One region of the Reichenbachiella sp. MALMAid0571 genome, then DNA from elsewhere that is predicted to be linked to it. Evidence: riboswitches for the same ligand, from Rfam matches in the RefSeq annotation. Region 1 holds a riboswitch; each other region holds the start of a gene.
The links. Region 1 has a riboswitch for S-adenosylmethionine ahead of AAOP42_RS22005 (homoserine dehydrogenase). Riboswitches for the same ligand answer to the same signal wherever they lie in the genome.
Positions count from the first base shown of each region.

Region 2: another riboswitch for S-adenosylmethionine. It lies ahead of AAOP42_RS05565 (homocysteine S-methyltransferase family protein); the one in region 1 lies ahead of AAOP42_RS22005 (homoserine dehydrogenase).
Region 3: another riboswitch for S-adenosylmethionine. It lies ahead of AAOP42_RS19935 (phosphoadenylyl-sulfate reductase); the one in region 1 lies ahead of AAOP42_RS22005 (homoserine dehydrogenase).

Region 1 is NZ_JBDKWG010000150.1:170,736-176,957, reverse strand. It holds gene AAOP42_RS22015 (RagB/SusD family nutrient uptake outer membrane protein) at 1-1,139, shown strand, start outside; gene AAOP42_RS22010 (hypothetical protein) at 1,625-2,149, shown strand; SAM riboswitch class I at 2,246-2,358, shown strand; gene AAOP42_RS22005 (homoserine dehydrogenase) at 2,466-3,644, shown strand; gene AAOP42_RS22000 (hypothetical protein) at 3,667-4,296, opposite strand; gene AAOP42_RS21995 (bifunctional 3,4-dihydroxy-2-butanone-4-phosphate synthase/GTP cyclohydrolase II) at 4,280-5,494, opposite strand; gene dnaG (DNA primase) at 5,558-6,222, opposite strand, start outside.
Region 2 is NZ_JBDKWG010000107.1:12,305-18,526, reverse strand. It holds gene AAOP42_RS05575 (arylsulfatase) at 1-1,074, shown strand, start outside; gene AAOP42_RS05570 (bestrophin family protein) at 1,240-2,139, shown strand; SAM riboswitch class I at 2,315-2,435, shown strand; gene AAOP42_RS05565 (homocysteine S-methyltransferase family protein) at 2,492-3,505, shown strand; gene AAOP42_RS05560 (four helix bundle protein) at 3,534-3,887, shown strand; gene metH (methionine synthase) at 3,935-6,222, shown strand, end outside.
Region 3 is NZ_JBDKWG010000147.1:153,605-159,826, forward strand. It holds gene porZ (type IX secretion system anionic LPS delivery protein PorZ) at 1-900, opposite strand, end outside; gene AAOP42_RS19920 (thymidine kinase) at 901-1,497, opposite strand; gene AAOP42_RS19925 (2Fe-2S iron-sulfur cluster-binding protein) at 1,500-1,823, opposite strand; gene AAOP42_RS19930 (DUF8457 domain-containing protein) at 1,855-3,102, shown strand; SAM riboswitch class I at 3,159-3,265, shown strand; gene AAOP42_RS19935 (phosphoadenylyl-sulfate reductase) at 3,458-4,177, shown strand; gene AAOP42_RS19940 (CsbD family protein) at 4,216-4,356, opposite strand; gene AAOP42_RS19945 (lmo0937 family membrane protein) at 4,432-4,581, opposite strand; gene AAOP42_RS19950 (porin family protein) at 4,714-5,346, opposite strand; gene AAOP42_RS19955 (hypothetical protein) at 5,389-5,802, opposite strand; gene AAOP42_RS19960 (DUF302 domain-containing protein) at 6,126-6,222, shown strand, end outside.

The DNA.
Region 1 (6,222 bases):
ACATTCTAAACCAAATGGTGACAGATTTTACGGATGCAGCTAATAATCTCCCCGGCATTACAGAGGTGCAGGATGGTCGTTTGCACAATCTTGTGGCACAGCATTATTTAGCAGAAACCCATATTGCTTTAGGGCAATGGAATGAAGCAATAACTGCCGCATCTGTTGTAATTAATGATCCGAATACTGGTTTAATGACCGAGCGCTTTGGTTCACTGGCTTCCGATGACCGTGGTAATCCTTATTGGGATCTTTTTAGATTAGGCAATCAAAATCGTTCTACTGGTAATACTGAGGCTATCTGGGTAGCACAAATGGAAACGGATATTCAAGGTGGCTTTTTGCTAACAGGCGGTGGTGCCGGAATTAATCCTTTTGAAGGATATCACGCTTCTCTTATATGGATACAGCTTGATCCTGATGGCAATCCTGCTACGCTTGGCCCAAGATCCACGTTTAACGTTGGTGGTCGTGGAATTAATCTTCTTAGCATGACAGAATGGGTAGAGCAGGAACTATGGGGTGCCGACTATGACATTGACGAGAGAAGCCTTAATATCAATTTATGGCGCGATTACTATTATGATAATCCTGAATCACCTTACTTTATGGAGAGCTTTGCGGATTTTCCACCTGAACCTACACATCCGTTTGCCATTCAGCCTTACCTTACTAAAGTGACAGTGGCGGGGCAACATCCAGAAAGTTTATACGCAAATAAAGAAACATTAGTGCTATCATCAGGGGCTGGTTCTACTTATCGAGATCAGTATTATGTGAGACTACCTGAGACTTATCTGCTCCGTGCCGAAGCTTATGTTGGCTTGGGAGACAATAGCAGTGCAGCAGCAGATGTGAATGTTATAAGAGCCAGATCAAGTGCTACACTGGCTTTAGCATCCGAGGTAGATTTAGATTATATTCTGGATGAACGTGTGCGTGAACTGAGTCTCGAAGAGCCAAGAAGATTAACATTGCACAGAACCGGGAAGCTGGTTGAACGAGTACGTGCGCATAATCCGTTCAATGCTGATGATATTCAGGATCACCATAGTCTAATGCCTATACCATTATCTGATATTGAAGCTAATATTGATGCAGTATTAGAACAAAACCCAGGTTACGGCGGAGCGAACTAAACTTTTTTCTTAGAATTGATGAATAAGCTATCATAGATATTTGAATATTTGTGATAGCTTATTAAAAAAACCAGGTAATGAAGTATAATCACAGAATCGTTATGAGGGTTTTAGATTGGAGCAAAAGGCCAACTAAAATTGTTTAATTGATTCCATCTGCTTTCAACCCATTTTTGTTTCTGTCATGGCCATAGAAGGGTGGAACAGGTTTTGATTTCCGGGCCTGGTGATAACAATAACATTTTCTCAGCTTTGATGACCTGTAACTTTTCCGGGAAAAAGCTGTCCCTCAAAATGAATGTCAAAGATACAAAACAACTGATTTTACTTATGTAATGGCAAATGTTACGTCGAACCCAGGTTAAAAGACTAACAGAAATGTTGTTTGATTAGAAAAATACCATTCCTGAAGGTGCTTATATCAATGAACAGGTGAGGGATTAAAGCCCTAAAAGATTATTTTGTGGTCTCAAACATTCCGCAAATTGAAAAAGTATATTTCAATCATCTTCCTTTTTACGTCCAATGCTATTTATTGCCAGCAAAATGGTGAAATCCTGAGTTCGAAAGACCTTGGTTTTCTTCAAGGCTTAACAATGGATGTTTTGGAAAGTTCGCGGATTTATCCGGATCAAGAAATAGCAAGCACAGGTGATCAGAATAAAACCGGGGGAGTCCTTATCAGGCCAGGTGGCAGGAGTGCTTACCCATCATTCTGGATTAGAGATTACGCCATGTCTCTGGATTGTGGATTCATAACTGAAAATGAGCAGAAACATATGCTGTTTCTTACAGCCGCTACTCAATGTGATCAGTCATGGATTACCAGTGGGGGGAGCTTGGTTCCAGTGGGAGCTATTGCTGATCATATTAGAATTGATGACAGTTTGCCTATTTACTTTCCAGGAACCTACAGCTATGAAGGTCAGGGTGTCAGTAGATGGGGAAGGACTCCACCTTATGGAGATCAATTCTTTTTTATTCACATGGCATATTTTTATTCTAAATAAAATTGTCTGTAAATGATTATCAGATATATTGAAACCAGCACTTGGTAGAACAAGGTATATTCAGTTTATTTGCAGACGTTCTTATTTTTAATTAGTTACTTATCAAGAAAGGTGGAGGGATTTGGCCCTGAGAAACCTTAGCAACCCTCATCATTAGTATTTGAGCAGGTGCTACTTCCAATCCTTCTAAGAACAGGGATAGATGAGTTGAAATGGATTTGACCCTTTATCAAAAGAATATATCCCTTTTAGCTCTGCTGGAAGGGATTTTTTATTTTATGTGAATTGGTGTTAAAAAGGTTTAAATAGTGTGAAAATGAAAAGAATTAATCTGGGTGTATTTGGTTTTGGCTGTGTTGGTACTGGTCTGTGGTATGTATTGCAAGAAACCAACAATGAGTACACCAACATCAAAAAGATATGCATTAAAAATGCCAACAAGAAAAGGAATATCGATCAGAGCTATTTCACTACAGACAAGCACGAGCTTTTAGACGACTCGGATATTGATGTCATTGTAGAATTGATAGACGATGCAGAGGCTGCATTTGACATTGTGAAAGAAGCAATGGAAAAAGGAAAGGCCGTGATTTCGGCCAATAAAAAAATGATCTCTGAAAACTTACAGACCTTAGTTGATTTACAGAAAAAATACAATGTGCCATTTCTGTATGAAGGCTCTTCTTGTGCCAGTATTCCTATCATTAGAAACCTGGAAGAGTATTATGACAATGATATGCTCACGTCAGTATCCGGTATATTCAACGGATCCACCAATTACATTCTATCAAAAATGATAGATGAAGGACTGGATTATGACGTGGTATTGAAAGAAGCTCAGGACATTGGGTTTGCGGAAACTGATCCCAGCCTGGATGTGGAAGGTATTGATGCAAAGCACAAATTGGTAATCATTATTTTTCACGCTTTTGGACTCATTTCAAAGCCAGAAGATGTGTTCAGTTATGGAATTACCAAAATCAATCCTTTCGATATCAAATTTGCCAAAAATCATGGGTTGAATATAAAGTTAATTGCCAAGTGCAAGAAAATTGAGGATCATATTGAAGCTTATGTTATTCCATCTTTTGTAGATGACAATTCTACTCTCTCATTTACAAAAAATGAGTACAATGCGGTGATTCTGGAAAGTGCATTTTCCGAGAATCAATTGCTTTATGGGAAAGGAGCCGGAGACAAGCCTACAGGATCGGCAGTACTTTCTGACATTTCTGCACTCAACTATTCCTACAAATATGAATACAAAAAGTATGAGAGGTTTCACAAAAAACTAAAACTGACCAGAGACTCAGAATTGAAGGTATATGTCCGATACAGCAATGGAACGTCTCCGGACTTCAATGATTTCGAACATATAGCTGAAAAGTACTACAGCGAAAATGACAATTACATTACCGGAACAATCAAGCTTTCAAAATTGGAAAATGCAAATTGGAAAAACGAGCAAGATATAAGCGTAATCGCTTATAATTAATAATTTACAGTTTCAATGTTAACTAACTGCGCAACAAAGAGTTATAAAATGCAGTAATTCGAACAATATCTCTCATTTTATCTGTCTTCAAGCGATTGGACTTGATGTAATTTTTCACCTTATTGGGGTTTTCTTTCATGATATCCAACAGATCATTTTTTTTCCCAGTACTGTATTCATTCATTTTTCCCTTCTGATCAATAAAGAAATAGGTGTAAGTCAGTTTTTCTCGGGATAGACTTGGACCATTGTAATACGACTGGTTGTATGGATCTGATACCATGATGATCTTCTCTTTTACAAGCAAAGTCAGGGGGCCTTCATATAATACTTCGAACAATGATTGAGTTTTGTAGTCCAGTTTTACCTGATATGGTAATGAATAAAACTGTCTGTAATTGTTAACCGTCTTATCAAATATTTCAAAATACAGAATTTTCTTGCTGCTGAAAGTCTGCACCTGATCTTTATTTACAATAACCTGGACTATATCCGTGTCCATGTCATACTTGACTAAACCCCGAACAGTATCTTCTTTCGCAGTAACCAAATAACCTTCATGCCATATTCTGGAAGGGAATTCCTGAGCCTGAGCGGTACTGAAATAAATTGTTAATAATAGTAGTGTAGTATATTTAATTAGCCTCTTCATTCTTTAGAATGTTATGTCCCATTTTATCTCTCTTGGTCTCAAGATATTTTTGATTATGTTGATTTGGAACAATTTCTATTGGTATGTTCTGAACAATTTCCAAACCATATCCCATTAATCCAACACGTTTTTTTGGATTATTTGTTAGTAATTTTATTTTTTTAATCCCTAAATCATGAATGATTTGAGCTCCAACACCATAGTCACGCTGATCCATATCAAAGCCTAATTTCAAATTAGCTTCTACTGTATCCAAGCCTTCTTCCTGCAATTTATAAGCCCTCAACTTATTGATTAAGCCAATTCCTCTCCCTTCCTGATTCATGTATAATACCACGCCTTTGCCTTCTTTTTCCACCATTTTCATAGCACTGTGTAACTGACTACCACAATCACACCGGCAGGAGCCAAATATATCTCCGGTGACACAAGATGAATGCACCCTTACCATTACAGGTTCGTTTTCCTCCCACTCTCCTTTTATCAAAGCCAGATGTGTTTCTCCAGTGTTAATTTGCTTGTAGGCCACCAAATCGAAGTTTCCAAATTCAGTAGGCATTTTTACATCAATTTGTCTTTCGATCAAAGATTCCTTTTCCATTCGATAGGCAATCAAATCTTTGATAGAAATCAATTTTAGATTGAACTGGTCTGCCACTTTTCTCAGGTCAGGCAAACGAGCCATAGTACCATCTTCATTCAGTATTTCAACCAAAACACCAGCAGGATACATTCCAGCCAATCTCGCCAGGTCTATAGCAGCTTCAGTATGTCCGGATCTTCTAAGCACTCCACCAGCCTTGGCTTTTAATGGAAAAATATGACCGGGTCTTCCAAATTCTTCCGGTTTAATATCCGGATTTACCAATGCTTTAATGGTTTTTGAACGATCACTTGCCGAAATACCGGTCGTAGCACCATACCCCTTCAAATCAATAGACACAGTAAAGGGAGTTTCGTGAAGTGCTGTATTTTCTCCCACCATTAGTTTCAACCCCAATTCATCACACCTTTCTTCGATGAGCGGTGCACATATTAATCCACGGCCATGAGTAGCCATAAAGTTCACTATTTCCGGTGTGATGCTCTCTGCTGCACATATAAAATCTCCTTCATTTTCTCTGTCTTCATCATCCACCACAATAACTACTTCTCCCCTTTTTATTGCTTCTATCGCCTCTGATATTTCGTCTAACATTCTTCTATTATTTATGATAATATTTGTTCTATATTTTAAATAGTAACATACAGCTACTCTCTCTCATTTCGATGTAACAACAATACCTAAAATTTCGGCTATTGACACTTCATATTTCTTTAAATTTCGCTGAACCATTAAAATTTCGTTCGTTTCTTTTTCATCTTTGGAAGCCTTCAATTTATCCATGTTTTCATGACTCAGCTTTTGTACTATTCTCAGTTTCAACCTTAAAATGTTCGTATAAGTTGCATTTTTCAATACATCTTTTTCATTGGGTACAATTATTTTATACTTATCCTTCCATTGCGGGCTGAGTTCGTACCGTTCGGTCATCAAATCTACAGCTACTGATTTTAATTCCGTTTCAACAGAGTCTAAAAGATAATTGGCATCTATGATTACTCCATCAATCAATTTCTCTTTAAAAAGGTCAAATATTCTTTTATAAACGGGAGTTTCAAATTCCAGGTCTTCAGATTCAGATATGAAATATTCTATAAGGTGTAATTCCTGTTCTTCACTCCCCCTGATCAACTCCATACCATAGTTGAGTAATATCCTGATACTTTCTCTTTCCTGCTTGTAAATGGCATCAGACCTGTCTGTTTTTTCATCCTTTTCCTGAATAAAAGCTTCTGGAACAAGCTCAGCCCTTTCTTCTTTTTTTACAACATCACGACGTTTGTTAATCAAAAGCTTATTTAGCTCATTGATCAAAACAGTTT
Region 2 (6,222 bases), on a different contig from region 1:
ACCAGAGCTGCACTTGCTATGTGTGAAAACATAGACTGGAATGTAGGAAGGCTGATCAAAAAACTTGATGAACTAAAACTAACAGAAAACACCATCATCGCTTACCTATCTGACAATGGACCCAATGGATACCGATGGAACGGTAATATGAAAGGCAAAAAAGGATCTACCGATGAAGGCGGGGTAAGGTCTCCTCTCATAGTTCAGTGGAAAGGAAAAATAGATGCTGGAAAAAAAATCACTAAAATTTCCAGTATGTTGGATTTATACCCAACGCTAACCAAGTTGGCCGGAATTAGATTTTCTCCTAAAAAACCTTTGGATGGAAAAAGTCTAAAACCACTACTTATAGAAAATGATTCTGATTGGGAAGACAGATATATTATCAATAATTGGAGAAATAGTACAAGTGTAAGAAGTCAGCGATTCCGATTGGATGCGGAAGACAACCTGTACCACATGATCAAAGATCCGGGTCAAAGCACTGATGTATCTGATCAATATCCCGATATAAAAAAGGAGATGATGAATATCAAAGACCAATGGAAAACTGATGTATTATCCGAACTCCCAAAAAAGGATTTGAGAACCTTTCCTGTTGGCCATCCCGATTTTGAATATACTCAAATACCTGCGCAAGACGGCCAGGCTCATGGCAACATACAAAGGTCGAATCGGTGGCCAAACTGTTCCTATTTTACCAATTGGACGGATGAGAAAGATTATATCTCATGGGACATAGAAGTATTAGAGGAAGGAGATTACGATGCAACTATATACTACACTTGTTCGAAGGAAAATACAGGCTCAACCATTGAACTCATTTTTGATTCAGATACTCTGAAAACCAAAATCACCGAACCGCATGATCCACCATTGATTGGTATGCAATACGATAGACACAAACGAATTGAGTCTTATACGAAAGATTTTAAGCCTCTGAATATGGGTGCTATTCATCTGAATAAAAATACAGGTCAGTTGATATTGCAAGCACCTGATATTCCGGGTAAGGAAGCTTTAGATTTTAGATTACTACTGCTGAAAAAACAAAATTTCACTCCAAAAATTTGATGCAGGCAAGTCGAAACATCAAGGTAAAATACCGACAAACGGTTCTTCCTCATTGCTCTAAAAAGATTTTAATTGACTAAAGTCAATCGAATTCCAAGAATCTTCTAAATATTAACAATTTATTATTTACTTTGGAATCAAAGTATCACCAACCAACCAACTACGATGATAAAGTACAATCCCAAAACGTATGTCTCACACATATTTAGTGTTTACAGCCGTCATGTAATGCGAGCTCTTTTGCCAATGATGGTGTTGGTAGGAGCATTTACTGCGTCGGTAGAATACGTGATGAAGGAAATCATTAAATTAGAATACGAAGGTACTCTTGCTTTTCACTCCATACTAGGGATTATACTTGGCCTGTTTCTAGTTATCAGAACGAATACCGCCTATGATCGCTGGTGGGAAGGCCGTAAGCTTTGGGGTTCTCTGGTCAACAACTGCAGAACCTTGGCCATCAAAATAAGTTCATTCACAACCAACCCAGAGGATAAACATTTCTTTAGAACTCAAATTCCAAATCTGGTCTTTTCGATGAAAGAGCATCTTAGAGGTAGCATTAAGGTAGGAGAAATGGAATTTCCGGATCCAGAAATGAAAAGTGCTGTGATCAAAAGTAAACACCGTCCCAATATGATCAATAGAATAATGTACCAAAGAATTCAACTATTGAGAGACAGAGGTGATTTGAGTCAGGAACAGTTTTTCGTACTGGATAAGGAAATGAAAGCATTTACTGATATTATTGGTGCTTGCGAGCGTATTAAATCAACCCCCATACCTTATTCCTACAGTATGTTTATCAAAAAATTCGTTTTCTTTTACATCAATTCCTTACCCTTTGCACTGGTTTGGCAATTTGGATACTGGGCCGTGCCAATTGTAGTGTCAATTTTCTACTTCCTGTTTAGTATTGAATTAATAGCTGAAGAAATTGAAGACCCCTTTGGTACTGACATCAATGACTTGCCTCTTGATGAATTGGCTGTAAAAATCAAAAATGCGGTGAGAGAGATTATTGATACAGAGAATTATGAATACCCTGTAGTAGCAACAAAATAACCGTTAATACTTTACAACTAATTCAAAAAAACCGGAACACCTGATTTCTACATGCTCCACCTTTGTTGGTTCTGTGCAAAGAATTAACAGAATTCGACAATCCTTTTTAACTCACCTACCGGAAATTGCATTCGGATTTAGCTTGCAGCCTATTATTTTTCACTTATATTTGCCTTACTTATCAAGAAAGACCGAGGGATTGGGCCCTTAGACGTCTTGGCAACATATCCATAGCCGCAATACGGATGTTGTGCCAATTCCCACTCCGACCGTTTCCGGTTGGAAAAAGATAGGTAATCGTCAAGTGATTTCTTAGGTAAGCAAAATTGAGTTCCAAGCTAAACAATTAGATATGGACATTAGAGATATTCTCAAAGAAAGAATATTGATCTTGGATGGTGCAATGGGCACAATGATCCAGCGTCATCAATTAGAAGAAAAGGACTTCAGAAATGAAGAACTAAAAGACCATCCTGTTCCATTGAGAGGCAACAATGATTTGCTGTCTATCACCAGGCCGGATGTAATCAAAGGAATTCATGCAGCATATTTTGAAGCAGGAGCCGATATCGTAGAAACCAATACTTTTGGCAGTACCTGGATCGCTCAGGCAGACTACAAACTGGAAGACTGGGTTTATCGGATCAACTTTGAATCGGCAAAATTGGCAAAAGAAGTTGCTGTAGAATTTAGCACCAATGAACCTGACAAACCCCGGTTTGTAGCAGGATCAATGGGACCTACCAACCGACTGGCATCTATGTCGCCCGACGTAAACGATCCCGGATTCAGAGCGATCAACTTCGATCAACTGAAGCAGGCATTTTCAGATCAGGCAAAAGCCCTACTTGATGGAGGAGCTGACTTATTGCTGGTAGAAACCATCACGGATACTTTAAATGCCAAAGCAGCCTTAATGGCCATCGATGAAATAGCAGAAGAACGTGGAATCAAAATACCAATCATGGTATCAGGAACTATTACTGATGCCAGTGGCAGGATATTGTCCGGACAAAATACAGAAGCCTTTCTTATTTCAATTTCTCATTTGGATTTGCTAAGTGTTGGATTGAATTGTGCCTTGGGAGCCAAAGAATTGAAGCCTTATTTGCATGTGTTATCCAGTAAATCAGAATTCAACATCAGTGCTCACCCAAACGCAGGTTTACCCAACGAATTTGGTGCTTATGATGAAACTCCGGAAGACATGGTAAGTCAAATCAAAGAATTTCTAGATGAAGATTTGATCAACATCATTGGTGGATGCTGTGGCACCACTCCTGATCATATTAAAGCAATAGCAGAATTGGCAGATGGGTATAAGCCTAGAATTGTTCATAGTCAACGGACAACTGTTAACAGCTAACAGAAAGATTGGGTTATAATAAAATAGTATGAGTTTTAAATTTGAAAATTTAAGGGTTTGGAAAGATGCCATTCAGTTGGCAAATGAAATTCATATACTCACATTAGAATGGCCTAAGAGCGAACTCTACATTTTAACGTCTCAAATAAAAAGAGTAGCCGATTCTATTGCTCTTAACATTTCTGAAGGTAGCACAGGTCAATCTAATTCTGAATTTAAAAGGTTCCTTAGATACGCCAATAGATCCGGACTTGAAGTGATTACTTGTCTCTATCTAGCTAAGGGGAGAAATCTTATAAACGAAGAATATTTTCTAAAATACTATAATCAAACCGAAACACTCATTGTAAAAACCCAAGCTCTTATAAAATCGATTAACTAACGTAAATTCGGTTGACTGTCATCAGTTGACCGTTGACTCAAAATAAAATGAACATACACCCCGACTATCCAGGAAAATACAAATACAAATGGCACAATTATGCGCCAATGAAACTCAGCGGATTGGAGCCATTGATTGTCACTCCTGAACTAAATTTCATAAATGTAGGAGAAAGGACGAATGTTACTGGTTCGCGAAAATTTCTTCGGTTGATCAAAGAAGAAAAATTCGAAGATGCACTTGCCATAGCAAGAGATCAGGTAGAGGGAGGCGCACAAATCATCGACGTAAACATGGATGAAGGGATGTTGGACGGAGTTAAAGCCATGACTGATTTTCTGAATCTTATGGCATCTGAACCAGACATTGCAAAAATTCCCGTCATGATTGACAGTTCCAAATGGGAAATCATAGAAGCAGGATTGAAATGTGTGCAGGGAAAATCAGTAGTAAACTCTATTAGTTTAAAAGTAGGCGAAGAAGAATTTATCCGTCAGGCTAAACTCATCAAACAATATGGTGCCGCAACCATCGTCATGGCTTTTGACGAAGATGGACAAGCTGACAATTACCAAAGAAGAATTGAAATCGTTAAGAGAACGTATGATTTGATGGTTGGCCCTAAAATCAATTTCCCTCCACAGGATATTATTTTCGATCTTAATATTTTCCCGGTAGCTACTGGCATGGATGAACACAGGAAGAATGCACTGGATTTTTTCCAGGCTACCCGCTGGGTTAGAGAAAACCTGCCCGCAGCACATGTAAGTGGTGGTGTCAGTAATGTGTCTTTTTCTTTCAGGGGCAACAATCCTGTAAGAGAAGCCATGCACTCTGCTTTCCTGTACCATGCCATTGGTCAGGGAATGGACATGGGAATAGTAAACCCTGCAATGCTTGAGGTGTACGATGACATTCCAAAAGAATTATTGGAAAAAGTGGAAGACGTTTTATTGGACAGACGAGAAGATGCCACTGAAAGACTGCTTGATTTTGCTGAATCGTTTGTAGGAAGTGAAAGGGCCGAAAAGAAAAACGATGAATGGAGAGAGCTCCCGGTAGGAAAAAGGATCGAACATGCGTTGGTCAAAGGAATTGTTGAATTTATTGACGAAGATACTGAAGAAGCACGCCAGCTTTTAGACAAGCCTTTGCACGTCATAGAAGGCCCATTGATGGACGGGATGAATGTGGTTGGAGATCTTTTTGGTGAAGGAAAAATGTTTTTGCCACAGGTAGTGAAAAGTGCCCGTGTAATGAAAAAGGCGGTGGCTTACCTTACACCTTATCTGGAAGCTGAAAAGGCAGAAGGAGCAGCAAAAAATGCCGGAACAGTACTTTTAGCCACAGTGAAAGGTGATGTGCATGATATCGGAAAAAACATAGTTGGTGTGGTGATGGCATGCAACAACTATGAGATCATAGATATGGGTGTGATGGTACCAGGAGAAAAAATACTGGAAAAAGCCCGTGAGGTGAACGCCGATATTATTGGATTAAGTGGCTTGATTACCCCTTCGTTAGATGAAATGGTGGACTTTGCAAAATTACTTGAAAGAGAGAAAGCTCAGTTTCCATTACTGATTGGAGGTGCTACCACTTCCCGGATTCATACTGCAGTAAAAATTGATCCTTGCTATTCCGGACCTGTGGTTTATGTTTTGGATGCATCGAGAAGTGTTCCTGTTGCCGGAGATTTACTGAGTGAAAAGAAAGAGGCATACGTTTCAGGAGTAAAAAAAGAATATCAGGAAGCAAGAGAAAAGCATGCAGGAAGAACAAAAGATAAAAACTACATTCCCTTTGCAGAGGCTCAGGAAAATTGTTTCAAAATAGATTGGGAAACCACACCCATTACAAAACCAAATTTCATAGGAAATAAGACCTATAACAGCTATCCGTTGGAAGAAATCAGAGAATACATCGACTGGACTCCCTTTTTCCAGACATGGATGCTGAAAGGTAAATACCCGAAGATTTTTGATGACAAAATCATTGGAGATGAAGCAAAAAAACTGTTTAATGATGCCAACAAAATGTTGGATCAAATCATTGCCGAAAAAAGCTTAACTGCCAATGGAATTATTGGAATTTATCCTGCCAACAATACTAATGGTGATGACGTAAAAATCACAGATGAAAATGGCAAAGAATTAACCACTTTCCATTTTTTGCGACAGCAGGGTAAGAAAGGAAAAAATATCGCCAATTTATCCCTGGCGGATTTTATCGCTCCGGAATCAAGCAAAAGACAAGATTACATGGGCTTTTTTGCAGTTACTGCTGGTATAGGAATAGAAAAAATATTGGAGAAATACGAAAAAGAGCATGACGA
Region 3 (6,222 bases), on a different contig from region 1:
TTCAGAAGTTAAAATAGCATCCTTTGGAACATCTCCATTTTCTATCTCTATAGGAACAGCATCTCCTGAGTCATCTAAAGAATAGATACCGCCTTCCGCTATCACAATCACATTGGATTCATTCCTTCGTAATTTTATAATATCAGAATTTATATTATTGATCTCGGAATCAATCCAGGAATCTCCATCGAAAAAGAATATTTTGGTTCCATCAGTAGCCATTACCTGATCGTTAAGAATAGTTACAGAATACATTTTCACATCGGATACTAAAGAACCCTCAAACCGCTCCCAATTGTTAAAATCCTGTAGATTAATATTGGAGGCAATTTGTCCTTCCAGCATCCCAATATTAGTAGCCGCATAAATTTTGTCATCATGAAAAGCTACGCTATTTACCTTTGTAGATTCGCCTTGATCAAGGTTTTGATAAGCCTCTGCCACTTCTCCTGATTCAGAATTGAGTACAATAATTCCAAAGTTGGTTGATAAGTAAACCAATCCATTTCTAAACGTAATGTGATTGATACTTTTACTATCGCTTATGTCTCTGTTTTTTATCGTTTTAACATTCAAAATCTGATTGTCCTGTAGCAAATCAATATTGCCATTTTCATACCCAATAGCAAAAGTTTTTGACTCATCGTCATAGGCTATAGCAGAAACACTAATATCACTCAGCCCTTCCATTTTGGAAAGCTTATTCAAACTGTTATCCGAAAGGTCGTAATAAAAAAGGCCAAACTGATTGGCACAATAGACCTTGTCCTCCACTAATTCCACAAGGTGGGTGCGCTCATAGTTGAAATGCACACGCCAGGTTCCGATTGGAATGTTTTCTTGTGCTAATGTGATCTTCGCACTTAAAAATATGATTAATGTTATTGCAATGTTTTTCAACTACTTTTCCTTTTGATAATCTTGATAAAAACAATTTCTGCATCGGGCTTCATAAGTTTCTCTCTCACCCAACATCACTTTTTCATCCGAATTTAGAAGCCTGTGGGAATAAGAAGCCACACCACCACATTTCATACAAATGGCATGCACTTTGGTCACAAACTCTGCAATACTCATCAATGCCGGCATAGCCCCAAACGGCTCCCCCTTAAAATCCATATCCAACCCGGCAACAATTACCCTTTTGCCTTTATTTGCAAGTTTTCTTGTTACACTTACTATCTCCTGATCAAAAAATTGAGCTTCATCTATGCCTACCACATCGCTATTTCCTGCTAATAGCAATATATCATTGGCAAATTGCACGGGTGTTGACCTGATAGAGTTTTCGTTGTGAGACACCACTTCAGTCTGGTGGTAGCGTGTATCTACTGCCGGTTTAAATATTTCAACCTTTTGTCTGGCTATTAAAGCCCTGTTCATTCTCCGAATGAGTTCCTCTGTTTTTCCTGAAAACATTGATCCACATATTACCTCTATCCAACCTGTCGGTTCATTCTTTGCTTTAAACTTGACAATATGCGGTTCTATAAACATAGTTAATCAGAATAGCTTATGTGCATGAATTTGTTGGACGAATCTACTTTGATGATTACATCTCCCAAAACATGGCATTGACAAGCCAGCCGCTCATTTTCTTTGAGTCTTCCGGAATCAATGTATTTATCCTCGCAGGTGGTTATTGGAGATACATTTTCTATACCATCCAAAAATATTGCTTTGCAGGTAGTGCACCTTCCTTTACCTCCACAGGCATACATCCAATCTACATTATTTTCATGAATGATATCAAGAAGCAATTTTTCATCGTTTTCACTTAAAATTTCCTTCTTATTGAGGTTTTCTATGACGATTTTCGGCATATTTTATAACTTTACAAAACAAGCAAATATTATGACTGGCAACAAATTAAATCAAAAGGCAGCAGAAAGTTATAGCAAATCATTTTCTTCAATAATCCTCGAGAAACATTTCCCTACAAGCAACGCAATTACCGGCCAGCAAATATTGGACATTACTCCTGTAAAGCAAGTCAATTTTTATATATTAAAGGTCTTGTTTCTTCAGTGGCAGGAAGAAACAAAAAAATTTCAAAGCCCTTTTTTCGACTATTCAAAACCCGAAGTTAAAGATGGATTGAAAAGCCTTATCAATACGCTTTCAAAAAATATTTTGATAAAGAAAGAACCATTCAGGCCTCTATTGGAGAAAGCTGTTTTGGATACGATTACTTTGATGTACAATCCGACAGAGTTTTTTATCACAGAATTTTCTAACCTGCCGAATGTAACCAGAATTCAGGGTTTCAAAGGGCTGTCTAAATATATTAAGCTAAGAAAAAATATCTACAATAAAATAGTAGAGAAGCTTGATAATGATGGCAATCAGGTAATAACTAATGATGAAATAAAAACCCTGGTACAATTTGTTGTCAGCCAACAAACGCCAGACAATGATGATATTTCCGGAGAAGCCGATTTGTTTTCTTCCATACTTCCTCTGGATGTATTTGAAAAAGTGAAAGAAGAAGAACCAGTTGTAGAAATCATTGATGAACCAATAGCTGAAGAAGAGATTTTGATTAAGGTAGAAGAGGAAGAAGATACCGAAGAGGTTGGAGAAATAATAATAGAAGAGGAGGAGCTTGATGAAATAAATCAAGACACCAGCGATCATGATGGAGGAATTTTGATAGAAAAAGACGACCATGAAGAGGTCGAAGAAGAAGAGAACATGGATGAGGAGTTTTCTCCAATAGTAGAAGTGAAAACCGCTCCAGCCCCCATCATAGCTGAAAAACCAACCACCGTAAACGAAAAATTTACTGAGGAAAAGCATACCATCAACGAAAAATTTGAAAACAACAAACCAAAATCTTCAATTGCGGAAGTTCATGAAACAGAGAAAATTTCTGAGATACAGAAGAGCATTAGCGTAAATCAACGCTACATGTTTTTGAATGATCTTTTCAATGGTGATTCCAGTGAGTATTCTAAAGCACTGGAGGAAGTAGAAAAAAGCAATTCATTTGACGAATCAGTGGAACTTTTGGTACAGAACTATTCTAAAAAATACGAATGGGACATGAACTCTGATGAGGTTAAAGAGCTTTTAAAAGTGATCTTTAAGCGGTTTAGGTGAGTTTTTGGTATGAGAGCTAATTTATCCTAGCTTTGCGACTCGTTCTTTAATATGATAACTTATCAAGAAAGGTGGAGGGAATGGCCCTTTGAAGCCTTAGCAACCTTTCCTTTTATGGAAAAACGGTGCTAAATCCTGTCCCAAAAATGGGAACAGATAAGTCCAAGGACATTTTGTCAAACCGATATAAATGCCTCTTTCGACTTATCGACAGGGGCTTTTTTATTTCTTGGTGACCTTATTCTATTGATGAACAAACCTAAAACAACATTATCTATCAATTATTAAAAAAAAATAGACCCTAAAAGAAAATTCTTCGTAAGAAGTTCAATATTTAATGTAATTGAGAAGGAATATGGAAGCTGAAAAAACAGAAACACAAAAGCTGACAATAGATTTGGAAAATGCTGAAACCAGAGCAAAACAGATCAGGCAATTGAATGAAAGATATCATTCGCTGACCATCGAAGAAAGAGTAACTGCTCTTTATGAAGATTTTGATCAGGCAGATGTCATGCTTACTTCGTCTTTTGCTGCTACCTCTGCCTTTTTACTCAAGGTCTTTTCTTTGGCTAACCCCAGTCAAAAAATCTATTTTATTGACACGGGGTATCATTTTAGAGAAACATTGGAATACAAAGAAAAGCTCACAGAGCTCTATGGCCTGAATGTAGAAAGTATAAAAGCAGAAGATTGGAAACACGATTTTACCACAAAGGAAGAGACCTGGAAAAAAGATCCGGACTTCTGCTGCTCAATAAATAAAGTTGAACCTCTCAACGAAATCAAAGAAAACTACAAAATCTGGGTGTCAGGACTGATGGAATGGCAAAGCGATCACCGTTCTACACTGGATATTTTTGAAGACAGAAATGGCATCATCAAGTTTTATCCCTTACTGGATGTAACTCAGGAAGAAAGAGAAGCTTATATAAAAGATCACAACCTTCCTTTTCATCCGCTAGTAGCCAAGGGATATTTTTCTATAGGCTGTGAGCACTGTACCGTACCTGGAAAAGGTCGTAGCGGCAGGTGGAACAACAGCCCGAAAACAGAATGTGGATTGCACCTGTAAGTAAATCTAAGAATTGAAAGTGCTTCATTGGATAACCTCTAATTTGAGTTTTCAAGCACTTTCAATTCTGAAATCTTTTTCGCTTCTGCCACAGCAAGTTCATTTTCAGTAAACTCACCATACTTTTCTTTCAATTTTCCTTTCAATATATTCCAGTTTCCTTGATCTAATAATTCCATGTTTTGTTTCGTTTTTTTGATTTTCAATAATTTTCTATTTACTCCAACTCCGAGCAACGTCTTACCTCTGAAAACTTAAGCAACTCCCCTGATTATTCTAAGTATAATGGCAAGAAGGGCAATGACAAGAAGAATGTGAATAAGACCTCCTGCACTGTAACCCAAAAAGCCAACCAGCCAGAAAATGACCAATACTACTGCGAGTATATAAAGTATATTTCCCATGATTTTTTTGTTTTAAGAGTTAAAAATTTATTGTACTTATCAGTACCTGAAACCTGCAGACTTGTCAGGTTTATATCTGAAAGTAAACCTGACAGGTCTCTATTGCTGTTTCCTAAAAGCTTACAAAATTGATTACAACCTAAACCCAAAAGTCAGCTGATACCATACGTTTTTGTAACGTGGGGTACTTGAAGTACCATCTCCATGGTTATTTATCATATCCCACCCGACTCTGGTTCCAATTACAAAATCATTTAGGTTAAAATCTACACCTCCGATAAAACCCATGGTGTTTTTGCGGATGTTATCATTTTCAAATTCCTGCTCCTGCACCACACTACCTCCTACATTGGTAAATTCATCTTTTTGTTTTAAAAGGAAGGAATATTGTGGGCCAGCTACCAGACTAATGGCAGGAGATGGTTTCACCGAAAACATCAAAGGAATATCAATGTAATTCGTGGTACGAGTGACATCATAAGACAAGCCTTGTATGGTACCTGTTCCCTTAAATCCCTTTCGGGAATATAAAACTTCCGGCTGAAGCCCTATAAATTTACCAATAGGGATTGTGATAAATACTCCGGTAGCCAACCCAAATCTACCATCTGCTTCAAACTCTTCACCTTGTGAGTCATATACATTAGAATAATTAGAGCCTATTTTCAACCCAAACTGTGGATTTTCACGGTGATCCATACTTTGAGACTTTGCATCAAATACTATACAGGCTATTGCGATTATTAATATTGGTAACTTTTTCATGATTTTCTGTTTATATGTGTTCAATATTGGATTATCTGATAATTATTTATCAGAACCATCCAATGCCTCTGCAATTTCTTGTTTCACATCGTTAAACTCAGCTTCAATGTCATCCATGGTTTCATTTACATCACTCTTAATGCTTTCCCAATTGTCTTTAGTAGCATTTTTAGCTTTGGTCAAGGAAACTTGCACATCTTTCTTTTTCTGTTTCAGGTCTTCCTGTACTTTTTCAAGATTCCTTTCAATTGGTCCTTCGTTGAGGTTTAATTTGTCTTCAATATCATCGATGGCATCATCAATATTGGTTTCCAGTTTTTCAAGCTCCTTTACTATTTCTTCTTTTTGCTGTTTAAGATCATTGGATTGATTGCCTGAGCATGCAAACAAGAAAATAAGAGCTACTACTCCGATGGTTTTAGTGATCATATTGAGACTTCTATTATGCGCTTTCATGTTTATATATTTTTGGTTTAACTTAATTTGTACTTACCTAATAGGAATAAACATGCCAGCAAAATAAAAGTGTGTTTATAGTGCATATAAGCCGATATTGGAAATTCGTATTTCTCAAATTGAGAAAATACTCTCTATACTAGACGATTAAAGAGAAACACCTTCCCTGATAAATCAGATATTTAAAGAATTGAAATATACTGAGTAGAGCGGAGTATTATAAAACCAATACCCCATGTTTTCACATAGTTATACGGTAAATATTTGTTATTTTTATGCAATACCAATTGAACCAAACGACACTACATTTAACCATAAAAATTATGAGCTATTATTTCAATACAATACTTAAAGGAAAGGATTTCGATAAAGCCATTGAGCTTGTGACGATCGAATTGAAAAAGGAAGGTTTTGGAGTCT